DNA from 3 places in the Streptosporangium oxazolinicum genome. Region 1 is predicted to be linked to each of the others. Evidence: riboswitches for the same ligand, from Rfam matches in the RefSeq annotation. Region 1 holds a riboswitch; each other region holds the start of a gene.
The links. Region 1 has a riboswitch for thiamine pyrophosphate ahead of tenA (thiaminase II). Riboswitches for the same ligand answer to the same signal wherever they lie in the genome.
Positions count from the first base shown of each region.

Region 2: linked by a shared signal. The riboswitch ahead of ABD817_RS04455 (purine-cytosine permease family protein) and the one ahead of tenA (thiaminase II) in region 1 are both predicted to bind thiamine pyrophosphate.
Region 3: linked by a shared signal. The riboswitch ahead of thiC (phosphomethylpyrimidine synthase ThiC) and the one ahead of tenA (thiaminase II) in region 1 are both predicted to bind thiamine pyrophosphate.

Region 1 covers NZ_BAABAQ010000009.1:239,581-247,208, reverse strand. The annotation lists gene ABD817_RS24150 (RidA family protein) at 1-144, opposite strand, end outside; gene ABD817_RS24145 (alpha/beta fold hydrolase) at 241-1,113, opposite strand; gene ABD817_RS24140 (CGNR zinc finger domain-containing protein) at 1,185-1,706, shown strand; gene ABD817_RS24135 (HAD-IA family hydrolase) at 1,940-2,506, shown strand; gene ABD817_RS24130 (helix-turn-helix domain-containing protein) at 2,656-3,483, shown strand; gene ABD817_RS24125 (SDR family oxidoreductase) at 3,619-4,362, shown strand; gene tenA (thiaminase II) at 4,594-5,280, opposite strand; TPP riboswitch at 5,277-5,388, opposite strand; gene ABD817_RS24115 (serine hydrolase family protein) at 5,526-5,795, shown strand; gene ABD817_RS24110 (aldehyde dehydrogenase family protein) at 5,789-7,171, opposite strand; gene ABD817_RS24105 (BadF/BadG/BcrA/BcrD ATPase family protein) at 7,181-7,628, opposite strand, start outside.
Region 2 covers NZ_BAABAQ010000001.1:945,491-953,118, forward strand. The annotation lists gene ABD817_RS04440 (ATP-binding protein) at 1-361, opposite strand, end outside; gene ABD817_RS04445 (sensor histidine kinase) at 519-2,390, opposite strand; gene ABD817_RS04450 (methylated-DNA--[protein]-cysteine S-methyltransferase) at 2,516-3,097, shown strand; gene ABD817_RS04455 (purine-cytosine permease family protein) at 3,120-4,493, opposite strand; TPP riboswitch at 4,484-4,622, opposite strand; gene ABD817_RS04460 (rhodanese-like domain-containing protein) at 4,691-5,014, opposite strand; gene ABD817_RS04465 (TenA family protein) at 5,151-5,756, opposite strand; gene ABD817_RS04470 (DM13 domain-containing protein) at 5,772-6,338, opposite strand; gene ABD817_RS04475 (LCP family protein) at 6,676-7,628, opposite strand, start outside.
Region 3 covers NZ_BAABAQ010000009.1:24,535-32,162, forward strand. The annotation lists gene ABD817_RS23160 (alpha/beta hydrolase) at 1-615, shown strand, start outside; gene ABD817_RS23165 (SRPBCC family protein) at 718-1,134, opposite strand; gene ABD817_RS23170 (acyl-CoA dehydrogenase family protein) at 1,199-2,380, opposite strand; gene ABD817_RS23175 (class I SAM-dependent methyltransferase) at 2,478-3,074, opposite strand; gene thiC (phosphomethylpyrimidine synthase ThiC) at 3,431-5,164, opposite strand; TPP riboswitch at 5,157-5,269, opposite strand; gene clsA (cardiolipin synthase ClsA) at 5,364-5,960, shown strand; gene ABD817_RS23190 (sugar phosphate nucleotidyltransferase) at 5,964-7,628, shown strand, end outside.

The DNA.
Region 1 (7,628 bases):
GTCCGGACCCGCGAGGGTGCCGTCCTCCAGCACGCCGACCTGGCCGGAGATCATCAGCAGCTCGTGTCCGGCGGGCGCGGCGGCCAGGTGACTGTAGCGGCCGAGCGGCGCGGCGGGGCCGGGGGGATTCCAGCGGCGGATCATCGGTTCTCCTCGTCGTACGGTGTCGTGCGGCGTGTCACGCGACGTGTCCCATCCTCCCGTTCTCCGCGCTCCGGCCGTACCGCCGGGGAGCGGCGGTCAGCGGGGAAGCACGCGCCCGAGGAAGTCGTCGACGAGCCGGGCGATCTGGGCTCCGTGACTCTCCAGCGCGAAGTGACCGGCGGGCAGCAGGTGGATCTCCGCGTCGGGAAGGTCGCGCTGGAAGGCCGTGGCACCGCCCGGCCTGAAGATCTCGTCATGGGCTCCCCAGGCGGCGAGCAGCGGGACCCTGCTCGCGCGGAAGTACTCCTGGAAGGCCGGGTAGAGATCGATGTTGGTGATGTAGTCGCGGAAGAGCCGGAGCTGGATCTCGGCGTTGCCCGGACGCTGCAGCAGCGCGAAGTCGTGGCGCCAGGTGTCGGGGCTGACGAGGCTCTCGTCGGGCACGCCGTGGGTGTACTGCCAGCGGATCGCGTCGAGGGTCAGGGCCTGGCGGACGGCGGCCTCGGTGTCCGGGGACGGATCGGTGCCGTAAGCCTGGATCGGGGCCCAGAAGTCCTCGTCCAGCCCGTCGAGGTAGGCGTTGCCGTTCTGGGTGACGATCGCGGTGACGCGCTCGGGGTGGGCGGTGGCGAGCCGCCAGCCGATGGGCGCGCCGTAGTCCTGCACGTACATGGCGAAGCGCGACAGGCCGAGCCGCTCGGTGAAGGCGGCGGTGATCTCGGCCAGGTTCGCGAAGGTGTAGTCGAAGTCGTCCACGGACGGCGTCGCGGAGTGGCCGAAGCCGAGGTGGTCGGGTGCGACGAGCCGGTAGCGGGTGGCCAGCCTCGGGATGAGGTCACGGAACATGTGGGAGCTCGTCGGGTAGCCGTGCAGCAGGAGCAGGATCGGCGCCTCGGGGTCCCCGGCCTCCCGGTAGAAGATCTCCTGCCCGAGCACGGTGACGGTGCGGTAGCGGGTTCGCTCATCCATGTCTAACCCCTTTGAGTCGTTGAGGGAGTTACTCATGGCCAGCGAAGCACCATCACTGCTAACCTGTCAACATGCCCAAGGTGGTTATAGGAGATATTGACCTCCTCCTGGACCTGCTCAACACCACCCCCGTGGTCGACGGCGTCCCCACGGACGCGCTGGACGACCCGCGCGACGCCGCCCGGTGGCTGGGTGAGCGCGACCTGCCCCGTTCACCGGCCGCCGCCGCCTCGGCCCGCCGCGCCAGGGACGCGATCGCCCGCGTCGTCAGGGGCGAGGAGCCCGCCCGGACGCTGGAGCCCTTTCTCGAAGGGGTGTCGCGGACCCCGTCGATCGGCGACGACGGCGTGCGCTGGGAGCTGAGCACCGGTTCCGCCGACCCGTTCGGCCTGCGGTGCGTGCTGGCCTGGGCGCACCTCCAGGAGACCTTGCCAGGCCGCCTGCGCCCGTGCGCCAACGACGACTGCCGCCTGTTCCTCGTCGACCACAGCCGGGCCGACACCCGCCGCTGGTGCTCGATGGCGGCCTGCGGCAACCGCCTCAAGGCGCGGCGCCACCACCGGCGCGCGACGAGCGGGAACGGTGGCGACTGACCGGACGGTGTACGGCCGAGGACCGCCGGGATCCCGCTCCCGGCACGGCGGCCGAGATCCACACCTTGCAATCGAACACGAAGTACGATCGAATGAACACGAAAGGGTTCCGGAACGGCATCGAACGATCAGTGATCACCCTCATCCCGGCAGGCGCGAGATGTGCGGCCCCGTCCGCCACCTCCGGGGATGACACCGGGACCATCGGCGCAGACTCACTCCGAGGAGAGCCCGTGACCACGTGGATGCTGCTGGACTACGGCGAGGTCATCTCCATGCCGCAGCCGTCCGACGCGACGGCCGCCATGGCGGAGCTCGTCGGCCAGGACCACGCGACCTTCCGCGACCGCTACTGGCACGACCGCGAGGCCTACGACCGCGGCCAGGCCTCCCACTCGTACTGGAGCGGGGTCGCCGGCAGGACGCTCGCCGACGACGATCCGCTCGTCGCCAAGCTCAACGCGGCCGACGTCGCGAGCTGGTTCCACCTCAACCCGGAGAGCCTGCGCGCCATCGAGGACCTCGCGGAACACCACGGGCTCGCCCTGCTGTCCAACGCCCCGGAGCCGCTGGCGGCGGCCATCGACGCCGCCCCCTGGGCCTCGGCGTTCACCCATCGCTTCTACAGTTGCCGCCTGGCCCTGGCCAAGCCGGATCCCGCCATCTTCGAGGAGGTCCTGCGTCACCTCGACGCCGCCCCCGGCGACGTCACCTTCCTGGACGACCGGGCCGTCAACGTCCACGCCGCGGCGGCGCTCGGCATCAACGCCCTCCTCTACCCGGACTGGCCGTCCCCCTAGAGGAACCACCACTGAGCAGCCGGAACGCCAAGATCGTAATGATCGGCGATCGAGCCCGCGGCCCGTTTCCGCCGTGTTCCGGAACCCAAGGGAAGCCGTACGGCTGCCTGGGCACGTCGCACATGGAAGCGAGGGGTAGCGTGGCCGTCATGCCGACCGTGTCCATGAACAAGCTCGGAGAGTTCCTCCGGGCCCATCGCGCGCGCCTCGATCCCGTGGATGTCGGTCTGCGCGGGGGAGGCGACCGCAGGGTCGCCGGGCTCCGTCGCGAAGAGGTCGCCGTGCTCGCCGGAGTGAGCATCGACTACTACACCCGGCTGGAGCAGGGACGAGAGCGTAATCCGTCCGCTCAGGTCCTGAACGCGATCGGACAGGCGCTCAAGCTCAACATCGACGCCCGCGGCCACGTCTTCCGGATCGCCGGGCTGAATCCCAACCTGGCACCGGCCAGTTCACGAGACCCGGCCCACCCGGCGCTGCTGCAACTGCTGGATTCCCTCCCCTCCGCGGCGGCATACGTGCTGAGCCCCGCGTTCGAGGTGCTCGCCACCAACGCCATCGCCGCCGCGCTGCTCTCGCCCTTCTCCGGCGTGACCAACATGATCCGGGTGCTGTTCCAGCACCCGCAGGCGCGAACCGTGTTCGTCGAATGGCCCACCCTGACGGAGCAGACCGTCCATGCCCTGCGCCTCAACGCGGGCTACCACCCGGATGATCCGGAGATCAAGGCGCTCGTCAACGAGCTTCTGCGCACCTCTCCCGAGTTCCGGGCCCTGTGGCAGGACCAGGCCGTGAGCGGGCTTCCTCGCACGTCCAAGATCTTCGTCCATCCGGAGGTGGGCCGCGTCGAGCTGACCTACCAGACCTTCGACGTCCGCGACGCTCCCGGCCAGCAGCTGCTCGTCGGCACGGCGGAGCCCGGAAGCCGCAGCGCCGACGCCCTCGCCTACCTGGGTTCCGTACACGCCACGGCCTGAGCCGTAAGTACGAAGGTCGTGTCTTCCTGGTTGTGCCGCACCTAGGAAGACACGACCTTCTCCCGGCACGGCGGCGGACGCACGCTTGGTCTCGCGGCACTCTCGCCGCGAGCCCAGCGTTCTCCAGGAGTCCTCATGAGCAGCCCGCCGACCGCCGACAGCAAGATCGTCCTCATCACCGGAGCCAGCAGCGGCATCGGTGAGGCGACCGCCCGCCGCCTGGCCGCCGACGGCCACCACGTCGTCCTCGGCGCACGGCGGGTGGACCGGCTGGAGGCACTCGCCGGGGAGATCCGCACCGCGGGTGGCCGAGCCGACCACCGGGAGCTCGACGTGACGAGCCTCGACAGCGTACGCGCCTTCGTCGAGAGCGCCCACGAGCGTCACGCCCGCATCGACGTGTTCGTCAACAATGCGGGCGTGATGCCGCTATCGACGATCGACGCGCTGCGCGTCGACGAGTGGAACCGGATGATCGACGTGAACCTGCGCGGCACCCTGCACGGCATCGCGGCCGTCCTGCCGCACATGCGCGCCCGAGGTGTCGGTCACATCGTCAACGTCGCCTCGACGTCGGCGCACCGGGTCGACCCCACGGCGGCCGTCTACTGCGCCACCAAGTACGCCGTCTGGGCGCTCTCCGAGGGATTGCGCCAGGAGAGCCGGGACATCCGCGTGACCATCGTGAGCCCGGGCTTCACCCACTCGGAACTCACCGACCGTGGCGGCGCCCCGGAGGTACAGGCCGCCGCGCGGGCCGCGATGGAACAACTCGCCATCCCGGCCTCCGCCGTCGCGGACGCCATCGGGTACGCGATCGGCCAGCCCGGCAACGTCGACGTCAACGAACTCGTCGTCCGTCCCACCGCCCAGGGCTGATCGCGATGCGGAGGAGGCTCCCGCGCGACATGCCATCATGAACGATCCAGTACCGGGTGGGAGCCGTCGCGGCCGTCTTACTCGCCACACTCCCCTCACCACACAGACTCACGCGGTTACTCGGACCCGGTGAAGGCCACGATTCCGGTGTCGTCGGTCGTCAGTCGGCGGGGTCGTCGACCTGGGAGGGGCGACGAGGCCCGCCTGAGCGCGGGCCCCGTCATGGGATGTTCAGACCGGCCAGGACTCCCGGCGCCAGGCCGCGTCCCAGAACATCCACTCGTAGCGGGCCGTGGTGGCGAAGTGTTCCCTCGCCCTCGCCCGCTGCCCCTCGGTGGCCTCGGCGCCCACCCGGTCGGCCAGGGTCACGACCCTGCGGACCGTCTCCTGGAATTCCTCGTTCCCGTACGCCTCGATCCACCGCCGGTAGAGAGGATCCGGTGACGAGCGGGCCAGCAGGTCCTCGCCCACTCTGGCGTAGATCCAGTAGCAGGGCAGGACCGCCGCCAGGGCGTCGAGGAACGAGCCGCTGTAGACGGTGGCCAACACATAGCTCGTGTACGCCCGCGTCGTCGGCCCCACCGGAAGGGCCGCGGCCTCGTCGGCCGAACCGCCCAGGTCGGACATGAAGGCGGCGTGCATCTCCTGTTCGGCCGCGATGGCTCCGGCGGCGTCGGAGGCGAAGGCGCGGGTGGTGTCGTCGTCGGGGGCCCTGGCCGCGCACACGGCCAGGGCCCGCGCGTAGTCGCGCAGGTAGTGGGAGTCCTGGACGACGAAATGACGGAACGCCTCGTGAGGGAGGGTGCCGTCGACGAGCCCGGTGATGAAGGGGTGGGCGAGGATCGCCCGGTAGGTGGGGGCGGCGGCGTCCCACAGCTCGTCGCTGTACGTGATGGTGGAAGTCAACTCATACGTCATCGAACAGACCTGCTCCCTACGCCGGCATGACCCGGTCAGGTTCAAGCGGTCTGTGGCCGCCTCAGCCACACTCTCAGCCCGATGCGCCGGGCTCCCGCGGTGTCGTGATCAAAACTAACCGACGGAAACGAGATCCGCCACCGGGCCCAGGCTGAACAGCCCGCTCGCCGCCCCCGCCGACTCTCCGACCGCCGGGAGCAGCGCGGCCCTGGCCCGGCCGAACACCCGCGCGTCACCCCGTTCACGTGCGGCCGGCGCGAGGGTCCTTCGGCCAGGTCCGGCACGGCGGCTGGGGCCACGGCATGGCGGTGCGCCCCTACCGGGGCGGCTACGCGCCGATCGGCCGGTTCGGCTGGGACGGCGGCAGCGGCTGCTCCGCCTGCGCCGACCCGGTGAACGGGGTCACCGGGATCCTGCTCACCCAGGTCGGCATGTCGAATCCCGGCCCCGGCCCGGCTGGCCCACGACTCCTGGACCAGCCTCTACCGGGACCTCGCCCAGTAGGGAATCAGTAGGGATAGCGCACCGGCAGGTCGGTGGTGGTCAGCCAGCGCCGGGTGGTGAACTCCTCAAGGTTGGAGTCGCCACCCGACCGGCCGCCCAGCCCCGACTGCCCGATCCCGCCGAACGGGGCCAGCGCCTCGTCCTGCGGGGTCGCGTCGTTGACGTGGACCATCCCGCCGCGCAGCCGCCGCGCCACCGACAGACCCCGCCGTAGGTCGGCGGTCACGACGGAGTTGACCAGGCCGTATTTGGTGTCGTTCACCAGCCGTACGGCCTCCTCGTCGCTGTCGACCACGATCACCGGGGCGACGGGGGCGAAGATCTCCTCCCGCCACAGCGCCATGTCGCCGGTCACCGACGTCACCACGGCCGGGCGGAAGAACGGCGCCTCGGCGGGCCCGCCCGTCAGCACGGTCGCTCCCCCGGCCACCGCGCCGGCCAGCAGGTCGGATGCCCGCCGCCACTGGGCCTCGTTGATCATTGGGCCGAGGCCGACGGCCGCCGTGTGCGGGTCGCCCACCTGGATGGCGGCCGCCCGGCGGGTCAGCTCGGCGACGTAGGCGTCGGCGACGCCGGTGTGCACGATGTGGCGCCCGGCGGTGATGCAGGTCTGGCCCTGGTAGTGGAAGCTGGACCAGGCGCCGATCATCGCGGCCTGCTCCAGGTCGGCGTCCTCCAGCACGACCAGGGCGTTGTTGCCGCCCAGCTCCAGCGACACCTTCTTCAGCAGGCCGCCCGCCTGGGCGGCGATGGCGCGGCCCACCTTGGTCGAGCCGGTGAAGTGCACCATCGCGGTCTCCGGATGGGTGACCAGGCGCTCGCCGACCTCGGGTCCGCCCTGCACGACCTGGAACACCTCCCCGTCGAAGAGTTCGGCCGGCAGCGACCCGCCGCTGAGCGGGGTCTCGGGCGATGGCTTCAGCACGACCGTGTTGCCCAGCGCCAGCGCGGGCGCGACCACCCGCATGCCCAGGATCAGCGGGAAGTTCCACGGCGTGATCGCCGCGACGACGCCCAGGGGCAGCCGCTCGGCCAGGCTGACACGGCCCACATGGTTGGAGGGCAGCAGTTCGCCGACGGGCCGGGCGGCGAGCGCGGCGGCCTCGTGCAGTTCGCCGATGGCGGCGCCGATCTCGTAGTCGGCCTTGCCGGGGACGCAACCGGTCTCGCGCACGATCAGGTCGCGGGCCGTCGCCGCGCGGGCCTCCAGTCTCCCGGCGGCCCGGCGCAGCGCGGCGGCGCGTTCGGTGTAGGGCAGCGCGGCCCAGGCGGGCTGGGCCTTCGCCGAGCGCGCGATGGTGGCGTCGACGTCGGCGACGGTGGAGACGGGTACCTCGCCGAGGGTTTCGCCGGTGGCTTTGTCCCGCGAAAGGATGGGGGTGGACATGTCCGCTCCTCAGGTTTGGAGACGTCGGGCGAGTGCGACCGCGCCCGTGACCGGGGGGTCGCCGAGCAGGTGCACGGTCAGTCCCGGGTGATCTGCCGCGACCGCGTCGCGGAAGGCCGCGTACAGGCCGGGCTGGCTCGTCATGACGCCGCCCGCCGCGACGACGTCGGTGACCCCTGCCCCGCGTGCCATCAGCTGACCGACCAGGGTGGCGAGGCCGCGCCCGCCTTCGGTGATCGTGGCGCGGGCGTCGTGGGAGCCGCGCGCCGCCGCCGCGAACACGGCGGGTGCCTTGGGCGCCCAGTGCTCGGCCGTGGGCAGGTCGTTGACGGTACGGGCCAGCCCGACGGCGTCCCCGACCCCGAACGCCTCCATCAGCAGCGGCAGCAGGACATCCGTGGTGTCTCCGGCGTCGTTCCTGGTCAGCGCGGCCCTGACCGCCTCGCGGACGAGCGCG
Region 2 (7,628 bases), on a different contig from region 1:
TGACGTCCCCCTCGTGTCTGACACCCCACGTGGAGGCGAGATACTCGACGATTCCAAGGCCTCGCCCTCCCAGGGAGGAGAGCGCCGGGCGTCCCGCCCGCGGTTCGGTGGCGGCGCCACCGTCACTCACAGCGACCTCGACATGCTCCTCGGTCCAGCGCCACGACACTCTGATCTGCCCTGATGGCAACGGGTGGGCGTGACGCAGCGCATTGCTCAGCAGCTCGCTGACCACGAGCACCGCGTCATCGATGGCGGTCTCGTACACACCCCGTTCCTGCAGGTCAGAGCAGAGGCGTTGGCGTGCGACAGCGACGCTGGACGGTGCATACGGCAACAGAACGACGCTCGACGCACTCACCTCCCCGTATGCCTGTTCCCCCCTGAGGAACTCACCCCAGTACGACCGAAATGCCCCGTTAGATAGTCTTGGAAACCGAGCGTCAATTACAGCTTGTGCACATTCGACAATAGATCAGCACATCCGTTACTGACTTGTTACCGGTTCGGCGTGTCGATCAGGTAAGGGCGTCCGGCGTGTCGGCGATACGAAGCGCCAACCTCATCCGGGTCCCGCCCGAGGGGCGCGGATGCGCCGAGACCTCCCCGCCCTGGGCCCGCGCGAGGCTCCGCACGATGTAGAGACCGAGGCCGACCCCGCCGAACCTGCGGCGGTCACCGCTGTCGGCCTGGACGAAGCGCTCGAAGACGCGCTCCCGGCTCGCGTGGGCGATGCCCACGCCCTCGTCGTCCACGACCAGCACCACCCTGTCGCCGTCCACCCACGCCTCGACCCTGATCAGGCCACCGTCCGGCGAGTACTTGAAGGCGTTCTCCAGCAGCTGGGCCAGCAGGATGTCGGTGGCCAGCGCGTCGCCCGCGACCGGGGGCAGGTCGTCGGGGACGTCGACCTCGACCCGGTGCAGGTCCGACAGGATCGGCAGGCCCAGCGTGGCGGCCCGTACCAGCTCGGCCAGGTCGAAGCTCTCGATCCTGAGCGTGAGCTCGCCGGCCCCCGCGCGCGAGCCCAGCAGCAGGTGGTCCATGAGCTGGCCGAGGGAGCGGGCCCGCTCGGCGATGGTGTGCACGGCGGCGCGGCGCTCGGCGTCGGCCATGCTGTCCCAGCGGCTGTCAAGTGTGCTGGCGAAGCCCCGGACCACGGTGATCGGCGTGCGGAGCTCGTGGCTGGTGGTGGCGAGGAAGAGGTCCTTGGCCTCCTCCAGCTCCTTCTCGCGGGTGATGTCGCGGAAGTCGACCACGATCTCGTCCGTCTCCACGATCTCCGCGCAGAGCACGTCCAGCCAGGTGCCCGAGGGCAGCTGGATGCTGAGCTTGTCCCCCGGCCCCGGCAGCTGGAACGGCGGCGGCCCGCCGATCACCTCGGCGGCGTGGAAACCGGTCAGCTCGCTGGCGGCCGGGTTCCACTGGACGACCCGGCCCGTACCGTCGAGGACCGCGATGCCGTCGGCGCTGGCGTCGAACACCGCCCGCTCGTGGGCGCGCTGCCGTACCGCCTCCTGGTAGGCCATCGCGTTGCCCACGGCGATGCCCGCGTGACCGGCGAGGAGCTCCAGCAGCTCCAGCTCCAGGTGGCCCACCTTGCGCTTGGCGAACAGCGCGTACAGCGCGCCGTACGGCCGCCCGCCCGTCGCCGCGAGGCCGAGCGCGATGGTGTGCAGGCCGGGCAGCCGCGACCAGATCAGCTCGTCCAGCCGGTCCTGGTCGCCGGTCTCCAGCAGGATGGTCCTGCCCTCGCGCAGCAGCCTGCCGACCAGGCTGGGGCGCAGGTCGGCGGTGGAGTCGCGCATCGAGTCGGGAAGGTTGTGGCAGGCCACGAGGCGGAGCCGGTCACCCTCGATCAGCACGAACCCGCCCGCGTCGGCCCCGGTCAGGTCGGCGAGGCTGGCCGCGATCCGGTCGAGCACGGCGGGCAGCTCCAGCTCGGCGTTGATGTCGGCGACCACGTCGGTGAGCCTGCGGACGAGCTGCGCCCGGCGGGCGTTGCGGTCGTTGGCGGTCTCGTCGTCCTGGGCCAGGTGGTAGACGCTGACGTAACCGAGGAGGGCGCCGTCCGGCGAGGACAGCGCGCCGGTGTCGACCCGCACGTCGAGCAGGCCGCCGTCGCGGCGGAACCGCTTGGTCCTCAGCGAGACCTCGCCGCCGGTGCGGACCTTCTCCAGGACCGCGTTGTGCTCGGCCGTCAGCTCCTCGGGGACCACCGGCGCCCGCCGCCCGACGATCTCCTCCGCCGACCAGCCGAAAAGACGCTCGGCGGCGGGATTCCAGGCGAGAACCCTCTGCTCGCGATCGATGGTGACGATCGCGTTGGGCGCCGCGGCGACGACCTCACGGCCGATGCCCCCGTCACTGTCGGCCCTGTAGTCCACCACACACCCATAGTGCCGTCTCAACCAGCCTGATCTTGGCACTTTCGTCCCGCACGTGTTGCCACTGGCCGGGCGATCCGTCCGATACTCTGCGGTCACCACACACCTGGATACGAAAGGGTGGGGCCATGTCATCCGGCGACATCGATGCATTGCTACGGGTGACCTCGCCCGACTATGTCGGCACGAGCCATCCCGACATCGCGTTCGGCACGCTCGACGGTCCGCTGGGGCGCCTCACCCTCGCCGTGACGGGCAGGGGTGTGGTGGCCTGCAGCTACGAGGACGAGAACGTCGTCTTCGAGCGGATCAGCAGGGAGGTCGGCACGTTCATCGGGCCGGACGCCCGGCGGCTCGACCCGGTCCGCCGGGAGCTGGACGCCTACTTCTCCGCCAGGCTCCGCGCCTTCACGATCGCCGTCGACCTGCGCCTGGCCACCCAGTTCTCCAGGACCGTGCTGCAGATGATGCTCGCGGTGCCGTACGGGACGGTGACGACCTACCGCGAGATCGCCGAGCGGATCGGCAGGCCGAGGGCGCTGCGCGCGGTCGGCAACGCGCTGGGCAGCAACCCGGTGTGCGTCATCGTGCCGTGCCACCGGGTGGTCGAGAGCGAGGACGTCCTCGGCGGGTACGCCGGAGGCTCGGCCGCCAAGGAGCGCCTGCTGCGCATCGAGTCCACCGCCTCGGCCCGCGGCACCGGCGGGTAGACCGCCGTACGGCCGCCATCGTTCAGGAGCGGCGCCGGAGCGCGCCGAGGCCCAGGGTGACGAGACCCGCGACGAGGAACGCGCCGACGGACGCGCTCATCCACGGCTGCGGGACGAAGCCGAGCGCGTCGCGGGCGCCCTTCCAGAACGAGGTCCACCACGCGACCTCCGGGGCGACCGGCAGCGCGGCGAGCATCCACCAGGTCACGAAGCCCAGCACCCACGGGAGCACCATGAGCGGGCGCGAGGGCGCGGTCTCGGAGGTGTCCCAGCCCCTGGCGCCGCCGAGCAGGAAGTAGTCGGCGGCGAGCACCGCGAACATCGGCACGAAGACCGCCCCGATGAGGCCGAGGAAGACGGTGTAGGTCTGGTCGGTGACGAAGATCGCGAGCAGGGTGACCAGCGCGCCGATGGCCACGGAGATGACCCGGCGGTCCAGCCTGGGCATCAGGTTCTGCAGCGACATCGCGGTGGAGTAGACGTTCACGAACGACTGGTCGGTCTCGCGCAGCACCAGGATGCCGAAGAACAGCGGGCCGAGCGCCGCGGCCACGAAGGGGTCCCAGACCTGGTCCGGGTCGTTGCCGACCAGCGCGAGCGCCGCGATGCCGAGGACCAGGCAGGCCACCTGGGCGATCGTGTAGCCGCCGACGACCCCGGTGAAGGCGGCCCTGCCGGAGCGGGAGAAGCGGGCGAAGTCCGCCGCGACCGGCACCCACGAGACCGACAGCGCGATCACGTAGTCGACCGACGGGGCGAACGCCTCCCAGGAGCCGCCGCCGATCGCCGGTCCCCGCTGGAAGAGGGCGACCATGAACCAGATCATCGAGATCACCACGGCGGCGGTGACGTACCTGCGGAGCAGGCGGACCGCTCCCAGCGGCCGGATGGTCAGCGCGGTGGTGATCACCCCCGCGACCACCACCCAGACCGCGTAGGGCACCTCGATCCCGAAGGATCCGGCGATGGCCTGGGCCCCCTGGGAGATGACCCACAGCTCGAAGACACCCCAGCCCAGCATCTGGACGATGTTCAGCACGGTCGGCAGGTAGGAGAGCCTCGCCCCGAACAGCCCGCGCAGCAGGACCATCGCCGGAGCGCCGGTCCGCTGCCCGGGAATCGCGGCCAGGCCGACCATCGCGGTGCCGATCACGCTGCCCACGACGGCGGCCAGGATCGCGGCCACGAAGCTCAGCGGCCGGTCTCCCAGCGGGTTGATCAGCGTGATCGCACCGGAGAACCCGAGCAGGCTGACCCCCAGGTTGGCCCAGAGCGCGCCCTGGTCGAACACGCCGAGGGCCTTGGGAGGAGCCTCGCCGAGGGTGAGGGGCGCCTCGACCGCCCCGGAGTCCTCGGAATCGCCGGAACCCTTGGAATCAACGGCGGCAGACGTCATCACGCGCTCCCTACGCCGGCATTACCCGGACAGGTTCATGCGGTCGGCGGCGCGTCGGGGGTCCGTGAGACCCTCTGCGTGGTTCCGCCCTCTCAGCCCGGTTACGCCCGAGCTCCCGCGGTAGACATTCGCCCTGATTATGCCATTCATTCACTCCTTGGCAAGGGTTCTCCTCCCTCTCTCGTGGTTCGGACGGCTCAGGCGACGAAGGGGTCCTGGCCGTTCTCGGCGATCATCGGACGCCCCGCGACGTCCCAGGACCGCATGCCGCCACCGACGTTGATCGCGTCCCAGCCGACGTGGTTGAGCCAGGCGGCGGCGTTCGCGGAACGGCCGCCGACCCGGCAGATCACGTAGACGGGCGCGCCCTTGGGCACCTCGTCGACCCGCGACTGCAGCTCGCCCAGCGGGATGTGGACGGCGCCGGGCGCGTGCCCGGCACGCCACTCGTCGTTCTCGCGTACGTCGAGCAGGAACGCGTCATCCGGCACGGCCTGCGCCTCGACCTCAGGAACACTCATGCGCCCATTGTTCCAACTCCTCCACCGGATGGGGCGCAAAGCCACTCGGACGCCCTCATCCGGACCTTCAATTTCCCTTGATAGCAGGCTAATTCAGCACATTCGGCCTTGCTGAATCGTCCGGACCGGGGTGGGGTCAGGGCACGTCCCAGAAGGCGAGTTCGTGGGCCATCCCCTCGGCGAACAGCCTCCCCGCCCTGTCCGGATCCGGCGCCGCCTCGTCGATCATCACCGCGACGCGCCCGGTCAGCTCGGCGAAGGCCGGGTGGGCGTAGGTGTCGACCCAGGCGCGGTAGCGGGGCTCGTCCGGCGGGTTCTCCGCCAGGCGGCGGCCGAGCGTGGAGTAGCCCCACATGCAGGGGTAGAGCGCGGCCAGGCCGTCGGCGTAGACGGCCGCGGAGTCGAGCAGGAAGGAGGTGTACGCCGCGCAGGCCGGGCCCTTCCTCGCCCCGTCGAGGTCGGCGCCGAACTCGGCCGACAGCGACCGGTGCAGGCTCAGTTCCTCGTGGAAGGTGGCGTGCGCCAGGTCCACCAGGTCGCCCAGATGCCCGTCCGGGGCCTGCCACGCGAGTCGCGAGAAGACGCGGACGTAGTCGAGCAGGAACAGGTAGTCCTGCTCCAGCCACGACCGGAACACCGGCTCGGGCAGGTCTCCCCGCGCGATGCCCGCCACCGTCGGGTGGGCGAGCTGTGCCTCGACGAGCGGGCGGCCGATGGCGTGCAGTTCCTCAGAGACGCTCATGGGTCGGAGATTGTGTCAGGTCAGGGCCGCGGCGCCGAAGGAGACTCCGAAGCGCCTGCACCAGATGGTGACGGACCTCAGGCTGTCGAGGTCGGCCCCGGCGGGGATGGCGTAGTTGGCGTTGCCCCTGTTGCCCTTCAGCTCGCCGAGTTCGAGGTGCTCGCCGTCGTCCAGGTTGAACCACCCGGCGTTGCCCTTCTTGACGGGCTGGTCACTGAGCCAGACCCGCAGGTCCGGGCCGTCGGAGGTGTTCAGGTCCTCGATCCGCAGGACCCTGCTCCCGTCGGGCAGTTCCAGCACCCTCGCCCTGCCCTCGGTCTCGTGCTCGTGGGAGACGAACGTGCCCTTGGCCAGGGTCTTCGGCCCCTGGGCGGGCGTGGGGGTCTCGGCCGCCTCGGGCCCGGGAGACGCGGCTGGGGACACGGCTGGAGACACGGCCACGGCGGGCAGCGCCTCGTTCACCTCGACGGTGGTGAACAGGCGCCACGGCTGGAACAGGTACAGCGCGACACCGAGCGCGACGACGCCCACCGCCAGGACGCCCCAGGTGACGGGGTGTCGGAGCAGCCTCTTGACTCTCATCGGATACCTCCAGCGTCGAGACCCGCGGCTTCCGGCCTCGGTGCCGACGCTATCCGCGCCACCGCCCTCGATCGATTACGGAGTGCTTACGACCGCGAAGCGCCCGCGACGCGGTGCCGGACGAGGACGGTGATCGCCGAGGAGGCGCTCCCGCTCGCGTACGACTCGCATATGACTCGCATACGACTCACGTACGACGACGAGGAGGGCGGGCAGCCCACCGGCTCGGCTCCTCCCCGGGGCTGGACGCCGCGCAGGCGGCACGGCGGGCCCCTGGCCTCCGGGCGCGGGCCGGGGAGACCGGACGGGCCGGGGAGGGAGGCCGGGGAGGCCGTCGCTACTTGCCGAGGGCGTCCTCGGGAACGGGCTTGTCCTGGGCCAGGGCATCGAACATGCGCAGGGCCTTCTCCCGGTCCCACTTGACGACGGACTGGCCGTTGATGGTGGGCAGGGAGCCGATGGGCACGACCGTGGTGACCGGGTCGCCGCCCATGGCGAGGCCGAGGGAGAGCAGGTCGAACGCGCCGGTCTCCTCGCCGACGGACACCGAGTCGGCCGCGCTCAGCGCGAGCGGGACGGACGTGAAGGGGTTGATCAGGACGCCGGGGCTCGCCGCCTTCTTCACCACCGCGGAGAAGAACTGGCGCTGGCGCTGGGTCCTCTCAAGGTCGGGGATCGCGCCGGTGGCGCGGGTGCGGACGTAGCCGAGGGCCGTCCCGCCGTCCATGGTCTGCAGGCCCTTCTTCAGGTTGATCCCGGCCTTGGGGTCCCTGATGGCCTGCTTGACGTTGATCTCGACCCCGCCGATGGCGTCGACGATGCCCACGAAGCCGCCGAAGCCGATCTCCATGTAGTGGTCGAGGCGCAGCCCGGTGACCTGCTCCACGGTCTTGGGAAGCAACTGCTGGCCGCCCTTGAAGGCGTAGGCGGCGTTGAGCTTGTCGCTGCCGTGGCCGTCGATCGGCACGTACGAGTCGCGCGGGAGGCTGACCAGGGTCGGGCGGCCGTCGCCGTCGGGGATGTGCAGCAGCATCATCGTGTCGGTCCTGCGGCCCACGGCCTTGCCCGTGGCGAGCTTCTTGCGCTGGGCCGCGGTCAGGCCCGCGCGGCTGTCGGAGCCGACCAGCAGCCAGTTGGTGCCGGGGGTGTCGGCGGGGCGGCCCTCGTAGTCGGTGAGCGCCGCGATCGTGGTCAACCGCGAGTTGACCACGAAGTATCCGCCGATGGCCAGGACGAGCAGCACGACGACCAGTCCGGCGAGGATTCGCACGGCCAGCCTGCCGGGACGCT
Region 3 (7,628 bases), 220 kb from region 1:
GCGGTGCGCAACGGGGCGGTCGTGATCTCGGTCGACTACCGGCTCGCGCCCCACCATCCCTTCCCCGCGGCGGCCGACGACGCGTGGAGCGTCGTCCAGGACGTCTTCGCCCGACCCGGCGCCTACGGTGCCGACCCGGAGCGCATCGCGGTCTGCGGCGACAGCGCCGGGGGCAACGTCGCGGCCGTGGCCGCCTGGCGGGCCAGGGACGCCGGGCTCGGGCTGGCCCACCAGCTGCTCGTCTACCCGGTGGCCGACGTGGCCATGGACACCGAGAGCTACCGCACCTACGCCACCGGCTTCGGGCTCGGCGCCGATGAGATGGCCTGGTTCGTCGCGCAGTACGGCGGCGACCCGGCCGACCCCCGGCTGGCCCCGGCCCGGCTCGCCGACAAGTCCGGCCTGGCCCCGGCGACGGTGATCGTCGCCGAGTGCGACCCGCTCTGCGACGAGGGCGAGGAGTACGCCGCCCAGCTCGCCGCGGCCGGGGTGCCGGTCGAGGTGAGGAGGTACGACGGGGCCATCCACGGCTTCTTCGGACTGCCGGGCTTCTTCGACCAGGCGATAGAGGCGCGCGAGTACGCCGCGGCCCGTCTCGCGGAGGCCTTCCGGTAGGCGGAGCCTTTCCGGTATGAGACAGGGCCGGTGTCATCGGCCCCGTACGGGGTGGAAGCGTTCGCGCGAGGGGGCCGGGAGAGGCCGGGGCGCGGCGCCCGGTCAGAAGCGCTCGTGCAGGGCGGCCAGGCCGGGCACGAAGATCTGACGGACGACGAACTCCTCCATCTGCGCCACGTCGTCGGCCCCGAAGACGGCCGACCACTCGGCGAACGCCCTCCCGCTGTCGGTGACGGGGGCGACGCGGTAGGACGCCCGGTAGTCACGGACCGGCAGCGGGCTCTCCAGGATCGTGTACGTCGCCGAGCGCGAGGTGTCGTCGAGGGTGAGCAGCCGCTCCCTGAAGGTTCCGCCGGGGCCCTCCATCCTGCGTACCGCGCCCGGCCGGGAGTCCCCGCCGTCCTCGATCTCGCAACCGGTGATCCCCGGCAGCCACTCCGCCAGGTTGCCGAAATCCCTGAGGTACTCCCACACCTCGTCGGCGGAGGCGTTGATCACCGTGCTGGCGTACGCGGACATCGGCCACTCCCCGTGTTGGTCTCGTCGCCGAGGGTCTGCCCGCGCGCGCCGCGCGGCAATCCGGTCAGAAGCTCCTGGGCAGCCCGAGCACCTGGGTGGCCAGGTAGTTGAGCAGGAGTTCCTCGGTGACGGGGGCGACCCTGCCGATGCGGGCGTCGGCGAGCAGGCGGGCCACCGGGTACTCCAGCGAGTAGGCCATGCCGCCGTGCGTCTGGAAGGCGTGGTCCGCCGCCTCCCACGCGGCCTGCGAGGCGGTCAGCTTGGCGATGTTGGCCTCAGTACCGCAGGGCAGTTGCCTGTCGAAGAGCCACGCGGCCTTGTAGAGCATCAGCCTGGCCAGCTCGATCTTGGCCTTCACCTGGGCGAGGGGGAAGGCGATGGCCTGGTTGGCGCCGATCGGGCGGCCGAAGACCTCGCGTTCCCCGGCGTACCGCACGGCCACCCGCAGCGCGACCTCGGCGCCGCCGAGCGCGGAGGCGGCCAGCAGGACGCGCTCGGGGTTGAGGATGTCCCACAGCACCAGCGCGCCCTGGTCGACCTCGCCGACGACGTTCCTCTCCGGGACGCGCAGGTCGTCGATGAAGACCGTGTTGGACGGGGTGGTGTTGGCGCCCATCTTCGGGATCGGCTGGAAGGACAGCTGCCCGGCGGCGACCGCCTCGGGGACGTTCACCAGCAGGACGGTCAGGCCGTTGGAGCGGGGCTTGGCCTCGGCGGCCGGGATGGTCCGGGTGACCAGGAGCATCCAGGTGGCGCGCTGCACGCCGGTGATCCAGATCTTCTGGCCCTTGACGACGAACTCGGCGCCGTCGCGGCGGGCGAAGGTGGAGATGCCCAGGGCGTTGGACCCGGCGTCGGGCTCGGTCAGCGCGAAGCAGGTCTCCAGCTCGCCGGTGGCGAGCCGGGGCAGCAGCTCGTCGCGCTGCCATCGGCTGCCGTGCCTGGCCAGGGTCATGGCGCCGAACCCGGGGGTGAGCACGTAGGTGAACGCCGAGCCGCCGGCCGAACCGGAGGCCGACAGGGTCTCCGTGGCCACGGCGAGCTCCAGCAGGCCCTGCCCGCCGCCCCCGTACTCCTCGGGCACGGCCAGGCCGAGCCAGCCGCCCTTGGCCAGGTCCTGCCAGACCTCCTCCGGCCAGCGTTTCTCGCTCTCGCACCGCTGCCAGTAGTCCAGGTCGTAGCGCGCGCAGATGTCGCCGATGCCGCGCCGCACGGCGAGGGCGCTCTCGGGGAGGGTGAAGTCCACGTCGATCAACTCCGTTCTAGCTGCGTGCGCAATCGTAGAACGTAATTCGGTATCTCCGTGGATCCCCGTGGGTCCCTCTGGCCGAGGGCTCGTGGCGTCAGGCTTCCAGGCGGGGCCTGCGCGCGTGGTAGACGAAGGCCGGCGGCACGTTCCCCAGCACCGTCCGGCCCACGACGACCTCCTCGAAGGTGTCGATCAGGCGCTTTTTGAAGCGCCGCGCGGGAGGAAGGTGCTTGGCGAAGCTGTACGCGAAGGTGGTGAAGGCCGTCTGAGGGCCCATGATCGCGGTGACCGCGCCCAGCAGGCGTCCCTGTGTCTCCGCGGAGAACGCGGCCCAGGGGAGCCCGCTCACGATCGCGTCGGCCCTGGACAGGCCACGCTCCTGGAGCAGCCGCGGCAGCCGTGCCGCGTCGTCGACCACGACGTCCACCCCCGGGTTCCCGGCGGCGAGGAACTCGGCGAGCTTCGGGTTGATCTCGACGGCGATGTGGTGCCCCCGGCCGCCCAACCGGCGCTGGATCTCCGCCGTGAACGCGCCCGTGCCGGGGCCGAGCTCGACGATGACCGGATCTCCCCGGTGGGGGACCGGCGAGGCCACCGCCTCGGCGAGTCGCCGAGAGCTCGGCGCCACCGCCCCGACGGTGCCCGGCGAGCGGAGCCACTGCCCCAGGAAGAGCGCGGTGTCATTGGTCATGGTTTGAAGCGTAGAGGGTGTGCGGGGCCTGGAAGTACACCATCTGGCGGACCTTGACGGTCGTCCGGAGGTGGGATCCCCCAGCACTTCAGCTGGGACGTGCTCGGCACCCACGTGCCCAGCGGCCTCGCCCTGTTCGGACTGACCGTGGCGGTGCTCATCTGGGCGTGGTCACCCAGCGCCGCCGTACGCCGGTCCTGAGGGGGGACCTCCTCGCCACCCGGCCCGCCGCCCGGTCCGGCCGCCACCGCGAGATCCCGGCGTGAGCGCGGGCCCGTGGGGCGCGGGAGGACGGCGCGAAGGCGGTGCCCCCTGGCACCCCTTCGGACGACGTCCCTCCCGCGCCCCACGGGGCCTCAGATACCCTCCACGGGCAGATAGACCCGGCCGCCCTCGCGGGAGAACTCCTCCGACTTCTCCCGCATCCCGGCCTCCAGGGCCTCGGCGCCGGTCAGGCCGCGCTCCTCGGCGAACCTGCGCACGTCGTGGCTGATCTTCATCGAGCAGAACTTCGGGCCGCACATCGAGCAGAAGTGCGCGGTCTTGGCCGGGGCGGCGGGCAGCGTCTCGTCGTGGAAGGAGCGGGCGGTCGCGGGGTCCAGGGAGAGGTCGAACTGGTCCTCCCACCGGAACTCGAACCGCGCGTCGGACAGGGCGTCGTCCCACGCCTGCGCGCCCGGATGGCCCTTGGCGAGGTCGGCCGCGTGCGCCGCGATCTTGTAGGTGATCACGCCGGTCTTCACGTCGTCCCTGTCCGGCAGGCCCAGGTGTTCCTTGGGCGTGACGTAGCAGAGCATGGCCGTGCCGTACCAGCCGATCATCGCCGCGCCGATGGCCGAGGTGATGTGGTCGTAGCCGGGCGCGATGTCGGTCGCCAGCGGGCCGAGGGTGTAGAACGGGGCGTCGTCGCAGAGCTCGCGCTGCAGGTCGACGTTCTCCTTGATCTTGTGCATGGGGACGTGGCCCGGCCCCTCGATCATCACCTGGACGTCGTGCGCGTGAGCGATCCTCGTGAGCTCGCCCAGCGTCCTGAGCTCGGCGAACTGGGCCTCGTCGTTGGCGTCGGAGATCGACCCCGGGCGCAGGCCGTCGCCCAGCGAGAACGCCACGTCGTACCGGGCCAGGATCTCGCAGATGTCGGCGAAGTGCTCGTAGAGGAAGCTCTCGCGGTGGTGCGCCAGGCACCAGGCCGCCATGATCGAGCCGCCCCGGGAGACGATCCCGGTCCTGCGCCGCGCGGTCAGCGGCACATGGGCCAGGCGCACCCCCGCGTGGACGGTGAAGTAGTCCACGCCCTGCTCGCACTGCTCGATCAGGGTGTCGCGGTAGATCTCCCACGACAGGCGGGCCGCGTCGCCGCCCGCCTTCTCCAGCGCCTGGTAGAGCGGGACGGTCCCGATCGGCACCGGGGAGTTGCGGATGATCCACTCGCGGGTGGTGTGGATGTTGCGCCCGGTGGACAGGTCCATCACCGTGTCGGCGCCCCACCGGATCGCCCACGTCATCTTGTCCACCTCCTCCTCGATGGTGGAGGCGACGGCCGAGTTGCCGATGTTGGCGTTGATCTTCACGAGGAAGTTGCGGCCGATGATCATCGGCTCGCTCTCCGGGTGGTTGACGTTGACCGGGATGATCGCCCGCCCGGCGGCCACCTCGGCGCGGACGAACTCCGGCGTCACGCCCTCGCGGACCGCGACGAACTCCATCTCCCGGGTGATCAGGCCGCGCCGGGCGTAGCCGAGCTGGGTGACCGGCGCCCCCGTCGCGCGCAGCGGCCGGGCGGCGTGGCCGGTGAAGACCGCGTCGAGGGAGCGGAGGTCGCGGACCCAGGTGTCGTGGTCGCGGTAGCCGTCGTCGCCGGGAGCGCCGGGGCGGCCGCCGTACCGGGCCGTGTCGCCCCGGTCCAGGATCCACTCCTCGCGCGTCCGCGGCAGGCCGAGGGTGATGTCGGTGGTCACGGACGGGTCGGTGTAGGGGCCCGAGGTGTCGTACAGCGTGACCGCGCTCCCGTCGGTCAGGCGCACCTCGCGCATGGGGACGCGCAGGTCGCCCTGGTAGACCTTGAAGCTGGAAATACGCGCGTCGATCATCGCGCAAACTCCCTTCGCCGGCATTATCCGGAGCAGGTTCTGGCGGTCGGCGGCTGTCTCAGCCGTCCTCTCAGCCCGGTTCCCCGGGCTCCCGCGTTGGTTGAGCCGAACGATAGCGCGTCTCTCCCGCGTCCACCATCCACCCGGCCGCACTGGACGCAGTAGTGTCACCATCAGGTACGGGGAGGGAGACCAGCCGGTGAGTCCGGAAGCATCGGGAGCCGAAGATCGAATTTGGACGGTTCCCAACGCGCTGAGCCTGGCCAGGCTCCTGGGGGTGCCGGTCTTCCTCTGGCTGGTGCTGGGGCCGAAGGCCGACGGCTGGGCCGTCGCCCTGCTGATGCTGGCCGGGTTCTCCGACTGGCTCGACGGCAAGATCGCCCGCGCGTGGAACCAGACCAGCAGGCTCGGCCGCCTGCTCGACCCGCTGGCCGACCGGCTCTACATCCTGGCCACCCTGTTCGGCCTCGCCATGCGCGAGATCATCCCCTGGTGGCTGGCGCTGGCCATCCCGCTGCGCGACGTGATGCTGCTGGGCATCCCGATCATCCTGCGCCGCCTCGGGTACGGTCCCGCGCTGCCCGTGCACTTCCTCGGCAAGGCCGCCACCGCCAACCTGCTCTACGCCTTCCCGCTGCTCTTCCTGGCCCACCACCCCTCCTGGTACGCCGAGGGGGCCGGGATCGTCGGCTGGTCCCTGGCCATCTGGGGCACAGGACTGTACTGGTGGTCCGGAGTGCTGTATTGGGTACAGGTGCGTCAGCTGACAAGCGAGGCCAAACGCCTGAAGAGGTGATCCGTGAAGGCCGTCGTCATGGCGGGCGGGGAGGGGACACGGCTCCGGCCGATGACCGCGAACCAGCCCAAGCCCCTCCTACCCGTGATCAATCGGCCGATCATGGAGCATGTGCTTCGCCTCCTGAAACGGCACGGCTTCACCGAGACGGTGGTCACCGTGCAGTTCCTGGCCGCCCTGGTCCGCAACTACTTCGGCGACGGCGACGAGCTCGGCATGAGCCTGCACTACGCCACCGAGGACACGCCGCTCGGCACCGCGGGCAGCGTCAAGAACGCCGCCGACCGGCTCCGCGACGACCGCTTCCTGGTCATCTCCGGCGACGCGCTGACCGACATCGACCTGACCGACATGATCCGCTTCCACCGCGAGAACGGGGCGATGGTCACGATCGGGCTCAAGCGCGTCCCCAACCCGCTGGAGTTCGGCATCGTCATCGTCGACGACCAGGGCAGGGTGGAGCGCTTCCTGGAGAAGCCGACCTGGGGCCAGGTCTTCTCCGACACCGCCAACACCGGCATCTACGTGATGGAGCCCGAGGTCCTCGACGAGATCGCGGCGGGGGAGTCCGTCGACTGGTCGGGTGACGTCTTCCCGAGACTGCTGGAGCGCGGCGCCCCGCTGTACGGCTACGTGGCCGACGGCTACTGGGAGGACGTCGGCACCCACGAGAGCTACCTCAAGGCCCAGGCCGACGTCCTGTCGGGGCGGGTCAAGGTCGACATCGACGCCTTCGAGGTCTCGCCGGGCATCTGGGTGGCGGAGGGGGCCTCGGTCGACGCCGACGCCGTCCTCAAGGGCCCCCTCTACATCGGCGACTACGCCAAGGTCGAGGCGGGTGCCGAGCTGCGCGAGTACACCGTGCTGGGCAGCAACGCGGTGGTCAGGGAGGGGGCCTTCCTGCACCGCGCGGTCGTCCACGACAACGTCTACGTCGGGCCCAGCGCCCACCTGCGCGGCTGCGTGATCGGCAAGAACACCGACCTGATGACGGCCGCCAGGGTCGAGGAGGGCGCCGTCGTCGGGGACGAGTGCATCATCGAGGCCGAGGCGTACCTCTCCTCCGGCGTCAAGATCTACCCGTTCAAGACCATCGAGGCGGGGGCGGTGATCAACAACAGCGTCATCTGGGAGCCGCGCGCCCAGCGCAACCTGTTCGGCCCCCGGGGGGTCTCGGGGCTGGTCAACGTGGAGATCACCCCCGAGCTGTGCGTACGGCTGGCCAGCGCCTACGCCACCACCCTGAAGAAGGGCGCCTCGGTCATCACCTCCCGCGACTCCTCCCGCGCCGCGCGGGCGCTGAAGCGGGCCGTGATCAGCGCCCTGAACGCCAGCGCGATCAACGTGCTCGACCTGGAGGCATCCCCGCTCCCGGTGGCCCGCTTCCACACCGCCAGGGAGAACGCCGTCGGCGGCATCGCGCTGCGCACCACCCCCGGCGACCCGCAGAGCGTCGACATCGTCTTCATGGACGAGCACGGCGCGGACCTGTCACCGGCGGCCCAGCGCAAGCTGGACCGGGTCTTCTCCCGCCAGGAGTTCCGCCGCGCCTTCCCCGGGGAGATCGCCGAGCTGAGCTTCCCCGCCAGGGCGGTGGAGGACTACACGCACGAGCTGCTGCGCCTGATCGACATCAGCGGGGTGCGCGACGCCGACATGAAGGTCGTG